Regions from separate parts of the Solibacillus sp. FSL K6-1554 genome, predicted to be linked through region 2. Evidence: a T-box and tRNA genes for the amino acid it is inferred to sense, from the RefSeq annotation. Region 2 holds a T-box; the other holds one or more tRNA genes.
The links. A T-box is a leader RNA that pairs with one kind of tRNA and senses whether it is charged. The one in region 2 lies ahead of tyrS (tyrosine--tRNA ligase), so its partner is inferred to be a tRNA-Tyr.

Region 1: it encodes a tRNA-Tyr, which carries the amino acid that the T-box ahead of tyrS (tyrosine--tRNA ligase) is inferred to sense. The anticodon was not compared.

Annotation. Positions count from the first base shown of each region.
Region 1 is NZ_JBBOSS010000001.1:3,465,813-3,476,136, reverse strand. Features, by position in the region: rRNA gene MHB58_RS17370 (23S ribosomal RNA) at 308-3,236, shown strand; rRNA gene rrf (5S ribosomal RNA) at 3,357-3,472, shown strand; tRNA gene MHB58_RS17360 (tRNA-Asn) at 3,487-3,562, shown strand; tRNA gene MHB58_RS17355 (tRNA-Ser) at 3,572-3,663, shown strand; tRNA gene MHB58_RS17350 (tRNA-Glu) at 3,681-3,755, shown strand; tRNA gene MHB58_RS17345 (tRNA-Val) at 3,783-3,858, shown strand; tRNA gene MHB58_RS17340 (tRNA-Met) at 3,877-3,951, shown strand; tRNA gene MHB58_RS17335 (tRNA-Asp) at 3,955-4,030, shown strand; tRNA gene MHB58_RS17330 (tRNA-Phe) at 4,053-4,128, shown strand; tRNA gene MHB58_RS17325 (tRNA-Thr) at 4,136-4,211, shown strand; tRNA gene MHB58_RS17320 (tRNA-Tyr) at 4,218-4,301, shown strand; tRNA gene MHB58_RS17315 (tRNA-Trp) at 4,312-4,385, shown strand; tRNA gene MHB58_RS17310 (tRNA-His) at 4,418-4,493, shown strand; tRNA gene MHB58_RS17305 (tRNA-His) at 4,533-4,608, shown strand; tRNA gene MHB58_RS17300 (tRNA-Gln) at 4,632-4,706, shown strand; tRNA gene MHB58_RS17295 (tRNA-Gly) at 4,719-4,793, shown strand; tRNA gene MHB58_RS17290 (tRNA-Cys) at 4,799-4,872, shown strand; tRNA gene MHB58_RS17285 (tRNA-Leu) at 4,917-4,997, shown strand; gene nagB (glucosamine-6-phosphate deaminase) at 5,410-6,141, shown strand; gene MHB58_RS17275 (DMT family transporter) at 6,172-7,050, opposite strand; gene MHB58_RS17270 (S66 peptidase family protein) at 7,178-8,089, shown strand; gene MHB58_RS17265 (DIP1984 family protein) at 8,324-8,833, opposite strand; gene MHB58_RS17260 (B3/B4 domain-containing protein) at 8,847-9,536, opposite strand; gene queG (tRNA epoxyqueuosine(34) reductase QueG) at 9,636-10,324, shown strand, end outside.
Region 2 is NZ_JBBOSS010000001.1:2,894,515-2,904,838, reverse strand. Features, by position in the region: gene argB (acetylglutamate kinase) at 1-543, shown strand, start outside; gene MHB58_RS14405 (acetylornithine transaminase) at 540-1,691, shown strand; gene MHB58_RS14400 (transglycosylase domain-containing protein) at 1,743-4,616, opposite strand; T-box leader at 4,719-4,926, shown strand; gene tyrS (tyrosine--tRNA ligase) at 4,999-6,270, shown strand; gene MHB58_RS14390 (substrate-binding domain-containing protein) at 6,366-7,538, shown strand; gene MHB58_RS14385 (Yip1 family protein) at 7,636-8,247, shown strand; gene MHB58_RS14380 (YjcZ family sporulation protein) at 8,487-8,651, opposite strand; gene rpsD (30S ribosomal protein S4) at 8,822-9,424, opposite strand; gene MHB58_RS14370 (sensor domain-containing diguanylate cyclase) at 9,909-10,324, shown strand, end outside.

The DNA of each region.
Region 1 (10,324 bases), 570 kb from region 2:
TTCGGAATCATTCCTTCGGGGAATGAAACATTAACGGTTGCTGTTCAGTTTTGAAGGTTCATTCTTAAATGAATGAAATACTTCAAACCTTGCTCCTGACGCTTGCGCTTACGTCGCAAAGCTGCATGAAGCAAAATCAGTGAAGCTTCTCACGATGTGATTGAAGTCAGCTGCTTCGTTCTTTGAAAACTGGATAAAACGACATTGAAAGCAATAAATCAAATTTCTATTTTATAGATTTTTAAACAAGTCAAGCAATTGACGTGTAAACTTAAATCTTAGATCTCTGATCTAAGTGTTAACTTTTGGTTAAGTTAATAAGGGCGCACGGTGGATGCCTTGGCACTAGGAGTCGATGAAGGACGGCACTAACACCGATATGCCTCGGGGAGCTGTAAGTAAGCTTTGATCCGGGGATTTCCGAATGGGGGAACCCACTATCTTTAATCGGATAGTATCTTCACGTGAATTCATAGCGTGTTGAAGACAGACGCAGGGAACTGAAACATCTAAGTACCTGCAGGAACAGAAAGAAAATTCGATTCCCTGAGTAGCGGCGAGCGAAACGGGAAGAGCCCAAACCAAAGAGCTTGCTCTTTGGGGTTGTAGGACACTCTATACGGAGTTACAAAAGAATGAATTAGACGAAGCGACTTGGAAAGGTCCGCGAAACAAGGTAAAAGCCCTGTAGTCAAAAGTTCATTCCCTCCAGAGTGGATCCTGAGTACGGCGGAACACGTGAAATTCCGTCGGAATCCGGGAGGACCATCTCCCAAGGCTAAATACTACCTAGTGACCGATAGTGAACCAGTACCGTGAGGGAAAGGTGAAAAGCACCCCGGAAGGGGAGTGAAATAGATCCTGAAACCGTGTGCCTACAAGTAGTTAGAGCCCGTTAATGGGTGATAGCGTGCCTTTTGTAGAATGAACCGGCGAGTTACGATTACGTGCGAGGTTAAGTTGAGAAGACGGAGCCGCAGCGAAAGCGAGTCTGAATAGGGCGAATTAGTACGTGGTCGTAGACCCGAAACCAGGTGATCTACCCATGTCCAGGGTGAAGGTGAGGTAACACTCACTGGAGGCCCGAACCCACGCACGTTGAAAAGTGCGGGGATGAGGTGTGGGTAGCGGAGAAATTCCAATCGAACCTGGAGATAGCTGGTTCTCTCCGAAATAGCTTTAGGGCTAGCCTCGTGATTGAGAATACCGGAGGTAGAGCACTGTTTGGACTAGGGGGGCATCTCGCTTTACCGAATTCAGACAAACTCCGAATGCCGGATATTTATACACGGGAGTCAGACTGCGAGTGATAAGATCCGTAGTCAAGAGGGAAACAGCCCAGACCACCAGCTAAGGTCCCCAAGTAATCGTTAAGTGGAAAAGGATGTGGCGTTGCTTAGACAACCAGGATGTTGGCTTAGAAGCAGCCATCATTTAAAGAGTGCGTAATAGCTCACTGGTCGAGTGACGCTGCGCCGAAAATGTATCGGGGCTAAACGATTCACCGAAGCTGTGGATGCATACTTTGAGTATGCGTGGTAGGAGAGCGTTCTAACAGCGTTGAAGTCAGACCGGAAGGACTGGTGGAGCGGTTAGAAGTGAGAATGCCGGTATGAGTAGCGAAACATGGGTGAGAATCCCATGCACCGTATGACTAAGGTTTCCTGAGGAAGGCTCGTCCGCTCAGGGTTAGTCGGGACCTAAGCCGAGGCCGATAGGCGTAGGCGATGGACAACAGGTTGATATTCCTGTACCACCTCCTCACCGTTTGAGAAATGGGGGGACGCAGTAGGATAGGGTAAGCACGCCGTTGGTTGCGCGTGTTCAAGCAGTAAGGCGTGTATGTAGGCAAATCCGCATACTATAACGTTGAGCTGTGATGACGAGCTCGTATGAGCGAAGTTCCTGATTTCACACTGCCAAGAAAAGCCTCTATCGAGGTGAGAGGTGCCCGTACCGCAAACCGACACAGGTAGTCGAGGAGAGAATCCTAAGGTGTGCGAGAGAACTCTCGTTAAGGAACTCGGCAAAATGACCCCGTAACTTCGGGAGAAGGGGTGCTTCTTTGGGTGCATAGCCTAGAGAAGCCGCAGTGAATAGGCCCAGGCGACTGTTTAGCAAAAACACAGGTCTCTGCAAAACCGTAAGGTGACGTATAGGGGCTGACGCCTGCCCGGTGCTGGAAGGTTAAGAGGAGCGGTTAGCGCAAGCGAAGCTGTGAATTGAAGCCCCAGTAAACGGCGGCCGTAACTATAACGGTCCTAAGGTAGCGAAATTCCTTGTCGGGTAAGTTCCGACCCGCACGAAAGGCGTAACGATCTGGGCACTGTCTCAACGAGAGACTCGGTGAAATTATAGTACCTGTGAAGATGCAGGTTACCCGCGACAGGACGGAAAGACCCCGTGGAGCTTTACTGTAGCCTGATATTGAATTTTGGTACAACTTGTACAGGATAGGTAGGAGCCAGAGATCTCGGAGCGCCAGCTTCGAAGGAGGCGTCGGTGGGATACTACCCTGGTTGTATTGAACTTCTAACCCATGCCCCTTAGCGGGGTAGGAGACAGTGTCAGGCGGACAGTTTGACTGGGGCGGTCGCCTCCTAAAGAGTAACGGAGGCGCCCAAAGGTTCCCTCAGAATGGTTGGAAATCATTCGTAGAGTGTAAAGGCATAAGGGAGCTTGACTGCGAGACCTACAAGTCGAGCAGGGTCGAAAGACGGGCTTAGTGATCCGGTGGTTCCGCATGGAAGGGCCATCGCTCAACGGATAAAAGCTACCCCGGGGATAACAGGCTTATCTCCCCCAAGAGTCCACATCGACGGGGAGGTTTGGCACCTCGATGTCGGCTCATCGCATCCTGGGGCTGTAGTCGGTCCCAAGGGTTGGGCTGTTCGCCCATTAAAGCGGTACGCGAGCTGGGTTCAGAACGTCGTGAGACAGTTCGGTCCCTATCCGTCGTGGGCGTAGGAAATTTGAGAGGAGCTGTCCTTAGTACGAGAGGACCGGGATGGACATACCGCTGGTGTACCAGTTGTCTTGCCAAAGGCATCGCTGGGTAGCTATGTATGGACGGGATAAGTGCTGAAAGCATCTAAGCATGAAGCCCCCCTCAAGATGAGATTTCCCATTACGCAAGTAAGTAAGACCCCTGAAAGACGATCAGGTAGATAGGTTCGAGGTGGAAGTGCGGTGACGCATGCAGCTGACGAATACTAATCGGTCGAGGACTTAACCACATTTTATTGCTCAATTCAATGAAACGTTTATCCAGTTTTGAAAGAATGAAAAATTATTATAAAAATACTTGACAAATAAGAAAAGTATGATATAATAAATAATGTCTTTCGATTAAATAGTCTAGTGATGATGGCAAAGAGGTCACACCCGTTCCCATACCGAACACGGAAGTTAAGCTCTTTAGCGCCGATGGTAGTTGGGGGCTTCCCCCTGTGAGAGTAGGACGTCGCTAGGCTGTTATAGAATTATTCCGAAGTAGCTCAGTTGGTAGAGCATCCGGCTGTTAACCGGCAGGTCGCAGGTTCGAGTCCTGCCTTCGGAGCCATTAAATCTTGGAGAGTTGTCCGAGTGGCCGAAGGAGCACGATTGGAAATCGTGTATGCGGGTAACCCTGCATCAAGGGTTCAAATCCCTTACTCTCCGCCAGGCTTAATTTATAAAGAGGCCCGTTGGTCAAGTGGTTAAGACACCGCCCTTTCACGGCGGTAACACGGGTTCGAATCCCGTACGGGTCACCAAAAGATACATAAGTAGTATCCAGCATTGGAGGATTAGCTCAGCTGGGAGAGCACCTGCCTTACAAGCAGGGGGTCGGCGGTTCGAGCCCGTCATCCTCCACCATTAAACAAATAGTATTATCGCGGGGTGGAGCAGTGGTAGCTCGTCGGGCTCATAACCCGAAGGTCGCAGGTTCAAGTCCTGCCCCCGCAACCAAATGGTCCCGTGGTGTAGCGGTTAACATGCCTGCCTGTCACGCAGGAGATCGCCGGTTCGATCCCGGTCGGGACCGCCATTTTTTTAAAAAATTAATTTGTGGGTTTGTAGCTCAGTTGGTAGAGCATTAGATTGAAGCTCTAAGTGTCGGCGGTTCGATTCCGTCCAAACCCACCATATTTTTGCCGGTGTAGCTCAGTTGGTAGAGCAACTGACTTGTAATCAGTAGGTCGAGGGTTCGACTCCTTTCGCCGGCACCATTACCTGGAGGGGTAGCGAAGTGGCTAAACGCGGCGGACTGTAAATCCGCTCCTTAGGGTTCGGCGGTTCGAATCCGTCCCCCTCCACCATCCTTTTGATAGGGGCATAGTTTAAAGGTAGAACTACGGTCTCCAAAACCGTCAGTGTGGGTTCGATTCCTACTGCCCCTGCCAAATAACTTAAAAATACTTAAAATAATATAGTGGCGGTTGTGGCGAAGTGGTTAACGCACCTGATTGTGGTTCAGGCATTCGTGGGTTCGATTCCCATCAGTCGCCCCATTTTTATTTAGGTTTAAGTGTTAAAATTATAATATAGTGGCGGTTGTGGCGAAGTGGTTAACGCACCTGATTGTGGTTCAGGCATTCGTGGGTTCGATTCCCATCAGTCGCCCCATTCTATATCATAATTTAAATATTTGGGGTATAGCCAAGCGGTAAGGCAACGGATTTTGATTCCGTCATGCCCTGGTTCGAATCCAGGTACCCCAGCCATTTTTTTATTTTGCGGAAGTAGTTCAGTGGTAGAACACCACCTTGCCAAGGTGGGGGTCGCGAGTTCGAACCTCGTCTTCCGCTCCAAATATGGCGGCATAGCCAAGTGGTAAGGCACAGGTCTGCAACACCTTTATCACCGGTTCAAATCCGGTTGCCGCCTCCATATTTTATTTAATCGGAGAAACCGATTTTTTTTTACCTTATTTTGCCGAGTTGGTGGAATGGCAGACACGACGGACTCAAAATCCGTTGCCGCGAGGCGTGTGGGTTCAAGTCCCACACTCGGTATCTGAAAAAAAGACTTCACAGTTCATACTGTGAAGTCTTTTTTTATTTTTATAATCGATATATAAAGTCCCATAATCTTTTTAAAGAGCATAGAATAGATTATAGAATCCGACTTCAACAGTGGTATTTATAAGTGAAATTAGGAAAGAATAGATTCATCGATTCTTTTATATGATAATGAGAAAAATAAAGTCTGCGTACGGAATATTGGGAGATTAGTATGGGAGAATATCATATTATATACAAAGGAAATTAGTATGTTTTCCAGAAAATCCTGCACGTTTTTTCTGGCGTATTAAAATTATTTACTATAAAATTAACATAGTGATGTTAGGAATGAATTTTAAAAAAACGTATTTTATTTAAGTGATATAAATTATGGAAAATAGCGAGGAAGTAGGGAATTAAACAAATGAATGTAGCAACAAATTTGAAGTGGATTGAAGCGGCAAACTATGATGAGTTGAGTAAAATTGCCGCAACGATTTTTATAGATCAATTAAAAAAGGATAGTTCAACGGTATTTGGAATGGCTACAGGAGGTACCCCGGAAGGCTTTTATAAAAAGCTTGTAGCTGCGTATAAGGCAGGCGAAATATCTTTTAAACAGGCAAAGTCTTTCAACTTGGATGAATATATCGGTATTAATCCGGCAAATGAAGCGAGCTACCATTATTATATGGACTATAACCTGTTTAATCATATCGATATGAAACGGGAAAATATTTATTTACCAGCTGGTAATAAGTCGAATTTAGAAAAAGCTGCCGCTGAATATGATGCATTGATTAATGCGGCAGGAAATATTGATATACAGCTTTTAGGAATTGGTGTAAATGGACATATCGGTTTTAATGAACCTGGAACTCCTTTTGATTTAGGTACAAATATTGTAGAGCTTGCACAGTCTACACGTGAAGCGAATCAAGTCTATTTTGATTCAATTGATGATGTGCCGACACATGCCATTACAATGGGAATCAAAACGATTTTAAGTTCTAAAAAGATTGTATTATTAATTTCAGGTGCATCAAAACAGGAGGCATTTGAACGTTTACGCAGCGGTGTCGTAACAGAAGATTTCCCTGCGAGCGCACTGCACAACCATCCAGATGTGACGGTTATTTATACAGATGTAAAATAAGGTAAAGGAGTGCATACATTGTGCACTCCTTTATTTGATCGATGAAATAAATACTCCTGTAATTACCGCAATGCCTCCGATTACTTGAGCGATGAGGAGTTGCTCATTTAAAAACAGTACAGCAAAGATTGTGGCAAATAGAGGAATGAAGTTTAGATAGATTCCTGCTTTGTTTGCTCCTAATGAGACAACGCCATTGTTCCAGCTTAAAAAGGCAACTATCGAAGCAATGATCCCTACATAAAAAATCGCCCCAATTGTCGAAGCGTTCCATACGATTGCTTGTGATGTTGTTAGTAGTTCATATACTGCGAACGGCAGTAACATAATAGCTCCGATTGCAATCGTCACTAAAAACGTAGAATAACCCGGCAGCTTACCTGCGTACTTTTTAATGAGTAATGAATAGAAACTCCAGCACACTACCGCAATCAAAACGATCAAGTCCCCTTTGTTGAATGAAAATGAAAGCAGGATTTGTAATGAGCCTCCGGATATAATAAAGAGCACTCCGGCTAAAGAAAGCAGTGTGCCGATCATTTGGAACTTCGTTAACCGTTCTTTTAAAAAGATAAAGCTCAGTATGTATATAATAATCGGTGTTGATGAATTCATTAAAGATGCATTAATGGATGTTGTATCATGCAAGCCGATGTAGACGAGTGTATTGAATGCGGCAACTCCTGTTATTGCTAAAATGATGACAGCACCCCAATGCTGTTTCAGCGCAGGCCATTCTTTTTTCGTCCGGTTGTAAGCGATTGGGAAAAATACGAGAAAGGCGACAATCCAACGTAAAAAGGCAAGTGTAATCGGAGGAATATCTCCTGAAACAGCTCGTCCAATTACAAAGTTGCCGCCCCACAATAAAGTAGCCAAAATGAGCAGTAGCTGTGGTGGAAATTTCATTATTGAGCATCTCCTTATATTGGAAATTGATTTTATCTATTATAAGGACAACCACATGGAATTTGCAATGCGCTTTACATAAAACGCTATGATACAATAACGACAGAAGCAAAAGGAGGTCATTAGCATGAAAATTCGACCAGCAAGGTTACAGCATGGCGATACAGTCGGATTAGTTAATTTAAGTAGTCCGCTTAATATAGAATCATTAGGGGATAAATTAGCGTTTTTAGAGGAATTAGGTTTAAAGTATAAGCTTGGTAATACGGTACAGGCATACGAAGGCTATTTGGCAGGTTCCGACGAGGAGCGGATTAAAGACTTTCACCAAATGATTGTTGATCCGGAAGTGAAGGCAGTCTTTTTAGTGAAGGGCGGCTACGGAATCTCAAGAATCATCGATAAGATAAGCTATCCATTAATCGAGGACAATCCGAAAATAATTTGGGGCTTTTCCGATGTGACGACTTTACATACACAAGTAAACGAGTTTGCAAATTTAGTGACATTCCATGGTCCGATGCTGTCTAGTCCAAAAGGGGAACTGGACCCTCTTTCTAAAAAAATGTTCCAGCAGCTATTCCAGCCGATTGAAATTCAGTATACAGAAAGCATTTCACCTCTTACGACAATTATACCGGGAACTGTACGCGGCGAATTGACAGGCGGAAATTTAAACCGTATTGTCAGCACACTTGGAACTAAATTTGAAATTGATGTGCGCAATAAAATTTTACTACTTGAAGATTTAGGTGAAACAATCGAGCAAATTGATTTAATGCTGAATCAGCTTCGTCTTTCAAGAAAGCTGGAGCTTGCAGCAGGCTTTGTAATAGCAGACTTTAATATGCCGGATGATACATACAGCTATGAAGATGTGCTGAAGGTAATAGAAGGGTATTTGAAGCCGTTTAACAAACCGGCAGTAGCAGGGTTCAAAATTGGTCATTGCGAGCCTAATATTGCGATTCCATTAGGTGTGGACGTATTATTAGATGCAGATGAAAAGACATTAAGCATTTTACCGGGTGTAGAGTAGGATTTAGATGAAATAAAAAGCAAAGACACCTTTTCACGTGTAAGTGAGCAGGTGTCTTTTAATAACGGGCGAGCAAAAATACTCAATTACGATTGTGTTAGCTTTTACTATAGTTGGTTATGTGTGAAAGGTAACAGTGTAAACGGTAAAGGGTCATCGGTTTGACCATTAGTTGGGGATGCCGAAGCAAAAATCGCCCGTTATTACCTAGTTTGGAGTCTCACCGCCCTAGGTTTAGAAATAGTTGCTGTCATCAAATTCAATTTCAACTTGATAGTTTTTGGCATTAATTAAATTGGAAAGGCGATGTGCTTCCTTTTCAAGCTCATTTGCACGGTTTCGGTATGTCATTGGATCATACAATGCTACACGGTAAAGTATGGCATCACCGGAATTATGGTAGAAAGCCTCTTTTTCCTCAGAACCAAGGTTTTTGCAAAATTGTGCTTCTGCACGTAATTGACTCGCAAGTTCAATCGCCTCTACAATAGGCATTTCCTCATCTTTAAACACAATAGTATTGTCGATATTAGCCCGGTAGATCAGGGCATCAAGTTTACGTGAATCATAACGAAGCTCTTTTAACTCGGCTTCAAGCATTTCGAGTGTATAATCAGGTGTTTTCGGCTGTTCGCCTTTTTCAATAATAGCATGTGTTAATGAATGTACTTGTATTGTTCGTTCCTGGATTCTTTTCGTAATGATACTTTTTAGTTTTACTGCCTCAGCTAAGTTAATAGTCAAACGATTTCACTCCTTAAATATGAACTTTTGAATTTTCCCTTGAAAGAATATGTACTTCATATTCGCCACCGCTAATTTGTGTAAACATGTTTCCTGCACTGCCTAGTAGTTCAGCAGCTTCCTTTCCACTGAGGGAAGGGCGTAAATAAAAGATTTGCAGCGCATTTGTCGTAGCTTCTGTCACTGCCGTTCTTTTTGAATCAACAAAGGGGCTGCCGAATGGACCGATTGCATCCTTGGCATGGATGATGTTATCTAATGAATTAAAGCGTCCATTAATTCCTTCATAGCCTGTCGATGCATTGCCGACATTGATTTCCACATTACCATCAATACTTTCTGCATCATAAATGCCAACAGGTATTTCGTATTGCAGGGAGAAGAAGTTATTTAGATCAACAGCCGAATGGAACGGTGCTAAATATTGCTGTTTGGCGATACGGCGCATTAAGCTTTCCGCAGAGTGACGGTACCGGTTCGGGTCCCCGCCAAAAGCCTTCCAAAGCTGGCGCCACTCTTTAATACCAGGACGTTCTGTCACAGGTGTTTCCTGTAATTCCAGATATAGATTTTCCTGATAAAGTTGTGTGCGACCTTTAATCATTTGAGGAGATTCTTCGACGATAATTTTGCTATAATGGATAAGGCCAATTTTTAATTGCTCATTGACAGAAAAAAGAGCTTCATTTATTGAAATATTCATGAGAACACCTTCTTACATTGTTTTTAATGGGAGAAATACTAAAATATGTAATACGGAATAAGTTTATAATTATTGTATCATTTGAAAGGAGTATGTGAAATGAAAGTTCATCAACTTCAAGAAGAATTAGTGAAATACGCAGCATCTATTGGTGTTGATAAAATAGGATTTACGACCGCTGCTCCGTTTCATGAATTGAAAAACCGTCTGCGTCGTCAGCAACAATTAGCATACCAATCAGGCTTTGAAGAAGCAAATATAGAGCTGCGTACAGAGCCTTTAAAATTATTAGATGAAGCAGAAAGTATTATTGCGATCGCGATTGCCTATCCTTCACGCATGCAAGATGCCCCGCAGGGAAAAAAAGGGGAGCGCCGCGGTATTTTTTGCCGTGCTTCATGGGGGATTGACTATCATACAGCTGTTCGTGAACGTCTGCAGCTCATTGAAGCATGGCTGCATGAACGTGTGCCAAATGTAAAGGTGAAATCGATGGTCGATACTGGGGAACTAGTAGATCGTGCAGTTGCAGAACGGGCAGGTATCGGCTGGAGCGCCAAAAATTGTTCGATCATTACACCGGAGTTTGGTTCGTACGTCTATTTAGGCGAGATTATCACGAATATCCCGTTTGCCCCTGACACACCGATGGAGGATGAATGCGGAGACTGTACATTATGTATTGATGTATGTCCAACTGGAGCGATCGTTGCACCTGGGCAGCTGAATTCACAGCGGTGCATTGCCTTTTTAACTCAAACGAAAGGATTTTTACCGGATGAGTTTCG
Region 2 (10,324 bases):
ATCGGCATTGTGCAGTCAACATTAATCGGAAAAGTAAATCCTTCACTCGTTCATGAACTTCATTCAGCAAATATTTCTGCCATTGGACTAAATGGTTTTGATGACGGGCTGCTCGAAAGTGAATTTTTAAATTACGAAACTTACGCATATGTAGGAGAAGTGAAGCATGTTAATATAAATATGTTAAATACTTTGACAGAAGCTGGTATTGTACCTGTCGTTGCCTGTATCGGTGCAACGAAGGACGGGCAGGCGCTGAACATTAATGGCGATACAGTTGCGAGTGAAATTGCATTGGCAGTCGGCGCTGATTGTCTCCTGCTTGTGACAGATGTTGCCGGTATTCGTATAAAGGATGAATATCAGACGGAAGTGACACCAAGGTTAATCGAACAATGGATTGACGACGGGCATATTTACGGCGGTATGATTCCGAAAGTACAGGGCGCTCTTAACTGTTTGAAGGCAGGCATTCCTTCTGTACAAATTGTAAATGAAACTTTAACCGGGACGACTATTTTAAGTGAGGAGCTAGTGAAATGAGTGCATTATTCCAAAATTACGCAAGAAGACCTTTCGCTATTGTCGAAGGAAAAGGAACAGAGGTATTTGATACGACAGGGAAACGATATTTAGATTTTACGAGCGGTATTGCCGTATGTAGTTTAGGGCATGCACATCCGTCGATTGTCGAAACCATTCAAAAACAAAGTCAAAAGTTATGGCATATTAGTAACTTATTTGAAAGTCCAGGACAGGAAAAGCTTGCTGCATCATTAGTGGAAGATTTGCATTTATCGTATGCATTTTTCTGTAATAGCGGTGCAGAGGCGAACGAAGCGGCTATTAAACTAGTACGTAAGCATACAGGAAAACATAAAATCATTGTTTTTGAACAGAGCTTTCATGGACGTACATTTGGAGCGATGAGTGCAACAGGACAAGATAAAGTACGTAACGGCTTCGGTCCATTAGTAAGCGAGTTTGTAACTTTGCCGTTTAATGATGTTACAGCATTAAAAGCAGCAGCTGATGCTGATACTGCTGCGATTATGCTGGAAATGATCCAAGGTGAAGGTGGCGTAAATCCCGTAACGGAGGAATTCGCGAAAGCCATTCATGAAATCCAGCAATCATCGGATATTTTAGTCATTGTTGATGAAGTACAAACGGGTATCGGACGTACAGGAACTCGTTTTGCATTTGAACAGACAGTCATCAAACCGGATATTGTTTCAATGGCAAAAGGTCTAGGTGGCGGATTCCCGATTGGGGGGATACTTGGGACAGAAAAGCTCTTTAACACGTTTAGTGCAGGGACACACGGTACGACGTTCGGCGGAAATCCATTAGGCGTTGCCGTCGCGCAAACAGTTATCGATCAAATATTCAATGATGCCTTTTTGGATAATGTGAAACAAAAATCAGCGTACTTTGTAAATAAACTGGAAGAAGCATTTCCGGAAGAAAAATATTCGGTTCAAGGTAAAGGGTTAATGCTGGGGTTAAGTCTCGGTGGCGAAGATGTCGCACCTTATGTTGCCGCATTGGATGAAGCCGGTCTATTAACGGTTGCAGCCGGACCGAAAGTGATTCGTCTATTACCACCTTTAACAGTTAGCGAACAAGAAATTGATGAAGCGGTCAATTTATTAAAAGGTGTATTAAAAGAGGAACAGGTATCAATTTAATTACATTAAAAAATCTCACCAACAATTTTACTAGTTGGTGAGATTTTTTTGTTATTCTCCTGATGGTTCGACAGGATCAACGTCAACTTCAATTTCGTCAAGATCTTCGGGTTCTTCTGGTTCTTCAATTACCTCTCCGGGTACAACATTTTCCTCATCTTCCGTTTCCGGTGGAGCCGTTTCGACAACTTCTCCAACTTCGTTCGAATAGCCTGATTCCAATCCTGTAATATCAACTGCTACGACGATGTAGCGAACACCTGGTGAAACAGATACCCGGTACCCTTCATAAGATTTTAATGAGCGTACGAGCGATCTTCCTTGATCGGTAACGCTATAAACACGATAGCCGACGACATCATTTGATGAAGAGGCTGTCCACGAAAGTGAACCGTTTGCCAATGTAGCATAAACAGGTTGTGGTGGTGCACTGTCTGCCGAGAATGGTGCACCGGTTACAACACCTTTACCTGATGTGAATGACAATAATTTCGATGCGTCACCACCCAGTCTGCCTAACATACGGTCAACAAATGCCTGATTTAATCCGAATCCGCTCATTTGGACAAACTCAGTAGGTGTATTCGGTAATGCGGCATATGTGTTGCCGTCAATAACAACCGATGTAGAAGATACAAAGCTGTCATCCGGCTTAGACGGTAAAAATACATTTTTATTAAATAAATCTGACGTAACTAAACCGGCATTGGCACATGAAGTAGAAGGTGCCAGACCTGAAATGCCGCAAAATGATCGTGTTACAACGCCTTCAGGTTTTTTGAAAGTTTCTTTCGTACCGACTAATTCCGGGTCAATGTCATAAAGCGTATTCAGGTAATTAGCCCATAACCGGTTTACACGCTGACTTGGATGCTGGTAACGGTTATTAAATGCATAAAGTGTGCGTGGCTGGTCATAACCTAACCAAACGCCAACAGAAATATTCGGATTGTATCCGACTAGCCAAACATCTTTATGGTCCTGTGTAGTCCCTGTCTTTGCGGCAAAGTCAGATGAGAATTTCAATTGACTCTTCGCCAATGTTGCAGTACCACCTTGCTTCATAACACCTCGTAGCATATCAGTCATCATATAGGCAGTTTCCGGTGCAAATACATCAACTGGAGCAGCTTCATGTTCATAAACAATATTGCCATCCAGATCCTCAATGCGTTCAATCATGTAGGCATCGTTAAATTGTCCGTTATTTGCAAAGGTTGTATAGGCATTTGTATTTTCTTCGACAGTTGCCCCGTGAGTAATCCCGCCAATAGATGTAGAAAGATTGACATAATCTCCTTCAGTCAACTTTGAGAAGCCCATTTTTTCCAAATAGGTTGCTGGACGACGATCTAAAATTGAATCATACAAACGCAGTACTGCTAAGTTTTGTGATGATGCAACTGCTTGTCGTGCTGGTATAATTCCTAGTTCCTGTGTTGGAATATAGTTGACGGGTTCATAGTTGTCATAACTACGTTTAAATTTCACATCGACTACAGGGCTTCCTGCACCAATGACACCGTAATCAAGCGCTGGTGCATAGGCAAGTAACGGTTTCATCGTTGAACCGTTTGAACGGTAAGCTTGTGTCGCATGATTCAATTGTTCAATTTCATGGTCGCGCCCGCCAACAAAACTTAAAATACGGCCTGTTTTGTTTTCAATAACCATACTTCCTGTTTGTACGGGAACATCCACTTCGATTTCTTCGCCTGTTTCAGGATCTTTTCCTTTTTTCTTGTATGTTTGTCCGTATAAAGTGAATTCTTCCGTCACTTTTTTCATGGCATCATACATGTCTTTATTAATCGTTGAGTAAATACGGTAACCGCCTGAACGTATTGTACGGTCTGCCAGTATTGTATATTTTTCATTTAAGTTCTCTTCTTCTTTTAAACGGTCCGGGTCAATGCCGTCTTTTTCGGCAAGTATTTTTGCGAAAATTTCTTTTGAACGCAGCTCAAGCTCTGCTGTTAACCAAGGATATTTTTCTTCCGGACGGATTTCATATCCTTTGAAGTCTTTAGAAATGTCATAGGCAATTGCTTCGTCATATTCTTTCTTCGTAATATAGCCTGCTTCCTGCATACGATAAAGAACCGTTTTCATACGGTCAATACCTGGCTGCATCCCTTCCGCACTTTTTTGCTCACCTTTATTTGTAAAAGGCGTATATGTGAAAGGTGCCTGTGGGATACCGGCAATATAAGCTGCCTGCGGTAGATTTAATTTAGATGCGGACACACCAAAAATACCCTGTGCAGCCGTTTCAATTCCGGCAATGTTACGACCTGAAGAATTTCGGCCATACGGGATGATATTTAAATAGGCTTCGAGTATTTCTTCTTTTGTCATAAAATGTTCTAAACGGTACGCAAGTAAAATTTCCTTCGCTTTACGTTCATAAGAAACTTCATTCGTTAATATTTGGTTTTTTATTAATTGCTGTGTTAGTGTAGAGCCACCTGTCTGTGTAGACGAGTTGGATACATCTTGCAGTAATCCACGTATTACCGCTTTCGGCACAATGCCGGTATGCTCACGGAAATATTCATCCTCTGTAGCAAGAACAGCATTAATTAAGGATGGGGATATATTAGCTAGCGATGTTTCACGTCGATCTAAATCAGTTCTGATCTTTCCTATGTAAATATCGTTCGCAAAATAAAGTTCACTTGTTTCTTCATAGCTGAAAATTTGTTCGCGCATCTCTTCTTTCGATCGCAAAGGTTCATCCTTTGTTAATGATGCGAAGTAACCTGCGCCTACACCTCCAACAAACAACAGTGTCGTAGCTATAAAAATAATAGCCAGTAAAGTTAAATTCCAGAATACACCGCCTCCAATTCTGACGAAGCGCATTCTTTCTGAAGAAGCAAGGATTTCGATTTTTTTATTTAATTTTTCGAGCCATTGTTTCACATCATCGACCTCCTAAAATCTTGTTTATTATAGCATATTTGATATATAAACGAATATAAATATTGACATCAACTATTTTCTAGGTAGAATAGAAAATATAAATTTCAGGCAACGAAGAGTTTGCAGTAATAAATGTGTTCCCTGCATAGAGAGCTAGCGGTTGGTGAAAGCTAGACATAGCGCATTTATGAATTACGTACTTGGAGCCTGAACGGATCGTCACGTTATAGACGCTTAAAGTGGAAGAAAGAGATTTAAATTTCTTCAAGCCGGGTGGTACCGCGTTAAATAAAAATTTGACGTCCCTGCATGCATTTGCGTGTAGGGACTTTTTTATTTCCTTACAAGTAAATGACGCATCATGTAAAAGGAGAGAAAACAAATGACAAACGAATTACTGCAAGACTTGGAATGGCGCGGATTGTTATACCAGCAAACAGACGCGGAAGGTATGGAAAAGTTATTAAACGAAGAGAAGGTTTCCCTATATGTAGGTGTTGACCCGACAGCGGATTCGATGCATATCGGACATATCGTGCCATTGCTTACGTTACGCCGTTTCCAAAAAGCAGGTCATACACCGATTTTATTAGTTGGTGGAGCTACAGGTACAGTTGGGGATCCATCTGGCCGTTCAGAAGAGCGTCAATTACAGACGATGGACCAGATCGATAAAAATGTGCAGGGACTTAAAAAGCAAATGGAGCGCTTATTCGACTTTTCATCGGATGCTGCAAATGGTGCTGTTCTTGTAAACAATAATGACTGGGTAGGTCCAATGACATTAATCGATTTCCTTCGTGATTACGGGAAACTGATCAATGTAAACTACATCTTAAATAAAGATACAGTAGCGTCACGCCTGGATTCAGGTATTTCATTTACTGAATTTGCTTACACATTAATCCAAGGTATTGACTTCAATCATTTATACGATCATCACAACGTTCGAATTCAAGTAGGTGGTTCGGATCAGTGGGGCAATATTACAACAGGCTTGGAAATGATTCGTAAAACGCATGATGAAAATGCGAAAGCGTTCGGTATTACAATTCCTCTTGTAACAAAAGCGGACGGTACAAAATTCGGTAAAACAGCGGGCGGCGCTGTATGGCTCGATGCTGCGAAAACATCTCCATACGAGTTTTACCAGTTCTGGATCAATACTGCGGATGCAGATGTTGTGAAATACTTAAAAATCTTCACATTCCTGTCACGTGAAGAAATTGAAGGCCTTGCAGTAAGTGTTGAAGAAGAGCCGCATTTACGTAAAGCGCAAAAAGCATTGGCTGAAGAAATGACGCGTCTGATCCACGGTGAGGAAGGTCTGGAAGCCGCAGAACGTATTACAAAAGCATTATTCTCCGGTGACTTAAAAGCATTGTCAGTAGAGGAAATGAAAGTAGCCTTCTCCGGTGTACCTTCTGTAGAAGTGGCGAAAGAAGACAAAAATATCGTGGAGTTAATCGTAGAAGCAGGAATTTCTTCATCAAAGCGTCAGGCACGTGAAGATGTTACGAACGGTGCAATTAGCGTGAACGGAGAAAAAATTACAGATCTGGAATATGTAATCGATGCGAAAGACCGTTTGGAAGACGCCTTTGCCATTATTCGTCGCGGCAAGAAAAAATACCATATGGTGAAATTTGCTTAATTAAATTAAACGTCTTGGGAAGTAGTTTTCCAGGACGTTTTTTTAAAAGGAATATTTCGTTTCATAAAGAACTATAGGAGGAGAGGGGTGGGAGTATGGAAAATAAATCTTATTTAGGGAAAATTGTCATTTCGATTTTTGTCTTACTGACGGTTTGCTTTTTCACTTTCATATTGTTATTTTTTGTAGCATTTAGTGGCAAGATTCATTATATACCGTTAGTAATTTCTGCTGCGGTCATTTTATATATTGGTTTTGTCCTTGTGATTTTTGATGTATTTTACAAAAACAGTAAGCGTATAAAAATCTTTTGGTCAATTGCCGGAATTGTTTTGGTCGTCACCTCGATACAACCAATTTATAAATGGTTCGATGGCAGGGTACCGACTGTTGACGCGGAAGTGAATATTTATCAATATGAGCCATTTACAGATCAGAATAAATTAGTGCAATTGGATAAGAAACCGAGTTTAAAAATAGAGGAACCTTTGCCGAAGATGGATGGTGCAACGGCTTTGTATCCATTGTATGCAGCCATTACAGAGCATCTTTATCCTGAAAAAGAATATAATCCTTACAAGAGTGAAGTGATGGTGAATCAGACGCACGAAGCCTATACGAACCTGATTTTTGGTAATACGGATATGATATTTGTAGCGGGCCCATCCGATTCACAAATTCACCAGGCAGAACAACAAGGGATTAAACTACATTTGACGCCTATTGGAAAAGAAGCGTTTGTCTTATTCGTGAACAGTAAAAACAAAGTCGATCGTTTATCGCTCGAACAAATTAAGGGAATCTATGCAGGGGAAATTACAAACTGGTCTGAAGTTGGCGGACAAGACGATGCAATCCGTGCATTCCAAAGACCTGAGGACAGCGGATCACAAACAGCATTACAACGGCTTATGGGGGATAAACCGTTAATGGAAGCCCCAACGGAAGATGTAGCGACTGGAATGGGCGGAATTATCAATGAAGTGTCCCAATATAAAAATTATAAAAACGCAATTGGTTATACTTTCCGCTACTATTCAAATGAGATGGTAAAAAATAAAGAAATTAAACTTTTGGAAATCGATGGGGTTGCACCGACAAGAGAAAAAATTCGCAACAATGCGTATCCGATTGCTTCTGAATTTTATATTGTGACAGCAGGCGAGCCAACAGGAAATGTTAAACAGGTGATTGATTGGGTGCTCTCGGATGAAGGGCAGGCATTAGTGGAAAAGGCGGGCTATGTGTCTCTTAAATCTGCCGAATAGTAAAAGATTGGTATGCTACTAAAGAAGCAATAATTTTGTATCACCTTAAAAATATCAGTATAATAGATTGTATACATATTTTTAGGGGGATGTTATTTTGAGTGAGCAATTAACAGGTACAGTCGATGATCGACATGCGATATTAAGCATTGCTGTTAAACCCCGAGATACTATTCGTTATGTGTTAACAACTAAAAAGTTATCTTATTTCATTTTCGTTGGTATTATCGGAGTGTTTGCGAGTAATTTAGTCAGTTTTATCGGTAGTGAATTTACAGGACAATATACGCTGGGAGATATCGTTTATTCAACATTTCTTTTAAGTTTAGTACTATATTTTCTTTCAACAGTTTTATCGGCAGGCGTATTGACACTATCAGCAAAAGCATTCGGTGGTACAGGGAAGTTTAAAGAAATGTTCCGCATGATCAGTGTGACAATGATTCCTTATATTTGGATATTGCCGGTTCTTCTGTTCTGGATGCAATTCGCACCACAGTCATTTTTCTCTATTTCCTATATGGAGACATCACTAGGTGATTTGATTCTGCAATTTGTTTGTGGGACTCTGATTATTATTAGCAGTATTTGGACATATGTCATCACAGTTATTGGGATTTCGGAAGTGCACCGTATATCTAAGTGGAAAGCATTTTTTGCTTCGTTTATAGTAATTGCGGTACTAGGAGCAACTTACTTTTTGTTTTAAGCGTATTTAGTATGGATTGTTACGAGTTGAATAGAAAGGATGCTGCCGCTCTATAGCGTACAGCATCTTTTTTTATTGTTAGCGGAATGTAATGTTTGTGTCTACATGTAAGGATGAAAAGTTAATGAAACTCAAAATAAAAAGGGTCACTGGGGGAAGTGACCCTAAGGGCGAGAAGCAGTAATAAGTAGTTGGATTTATTTCTGGCTAGCTAGAAGCCTTCTTTGGAATCGGAGTTATTAGTAAGCGAAAGTAGCACCGACAATAATTAAAAGAATGAATAGAACAACAATTAGAACGAATGTTAAGCTGTTACCGCCGCTGTTGCCGCCACCACCACCACAGCCGTAACCACCGTAGTTATTATAGTTTTGATTTTGATATCCTTCATAACCGTAACCCATAATATTCACCCCCTTTCCTCGTTATCCTATTCAACGAAGAAGGGTTGATCGGGGCGATTGAACAATTTTGAAAAAAATTTTGCGGAAAATAAATCTAAATAAAAAAACCACCAAGCACCCGATAAACAGGGCTTGATGGTTTGATTCGAATATATCTGAAGCTCGAAAGATTAACGAGAGTAGAACTCTACGATGAATTGTTCGTTGATTTCAGAAGATAATTCAGAGCGCTCTGGTAAACGTACGAAAGTACCTACTTTAGAGTCTGCATCGAATGATAAATATTCTGGTACGAAGCTGTTTACTTCGATTGATTCAGCAACAACTGAAAGGTTAGCTGATTTCTCACGTAAAGAGATCGTTTGACCTGGTTTTACTGAGTAAGATGGGATGTCAACGCGGTTACCATCAACTAAGATGTGACCGTGGTTAACTAATTGACGAGCTGCACGACGAGTGCGAGCTAAACCTAAACGGTAAACTAGGTTGTCAAGGCGAGTTTCAAGTAAAATCATGAAGTTTTCACCGTGTACACCTTGTAATTTACCAGCACGTAGGTAAGTGTTTTTGAATTGACGTTCAGTCATACCATACATATGACGTAATTTTTGCTTTTCAGTTAATTGTAGACCGTACTCTGATTTTTTACCACGAGAGTTCGGGCCGTGTTGACCTGGTGCGTAAGGGCGTTTTGCGATTTCTTTACCTGTGCCGCTTAATGAAATACCAAGACGACGAGATAGTTTCCAAGATGGACCTGTATAACGAGACATAATTGTGTCTCCTCCTTAAAATTGGTTTTTGTTGTAAAAGAAAAAACCAGTTGTACCCGACATTAAACGGTATTCTATTTTCATGTATCTTCGCCCATGCAGCCGAAAGGGTTACACAATACACCATTCTGTCTACACAGAAGGAATAAAATACTACATTTAAGTTATACAACTACTGCATTCATTTTACACAAAGGCTATTGTATCTTTTTTTTTTCTATCCGTCAACAAAGGTGTTTTACATTTTGAAGATAATATGTAGTAAAGAAAAATAAAAATAATTTATCGTTTTGTGGGTATTTAAGCACAAAAGCGGGTAGTAGATAAGAACGGGAAAATACTTTAATATTCAAAAAACAATTCAAATTGGGGTGTTTACTAGAAAAATATAACAAATTTAAATAGTCAATAAGACATAAAATGTGTATACTTGATGTTAAGTGAAAAGAACCGACATCGCAATAGTAAAAGAAAAGGTGATTTAATGGTGGAAAATCAACAAAAGATTGATCAATTTAAATCGGATATTTTAAGCCTTTGTATGAATAAGAAATTACAACGAAGTAAATTTTATGATTACTTTTTCCTATTAGAAGAAAACCTAACTAAACACTTTAATATGGAACATTGTTTTTTATTTCATGTAAGCGAAAATAATTTGAAACCGATCGACAACTTAGAATTACTGAATGTTGATGTAGCATTAGATTTAATACAACCCTATTTTAATGGTAACAAAGTTGTGAAGTTACCCGGGTTTTTAAAAGAACAGCCGTATTTTGAAAACCATACGGATGTTATGCCACTTATAATAAATGATAAAATAGAAGCTATTATTATATTTAAATATAATCCTGTCGGGGCACCTATACAAACAGTGCTGACTGAAGAAATAGTAGG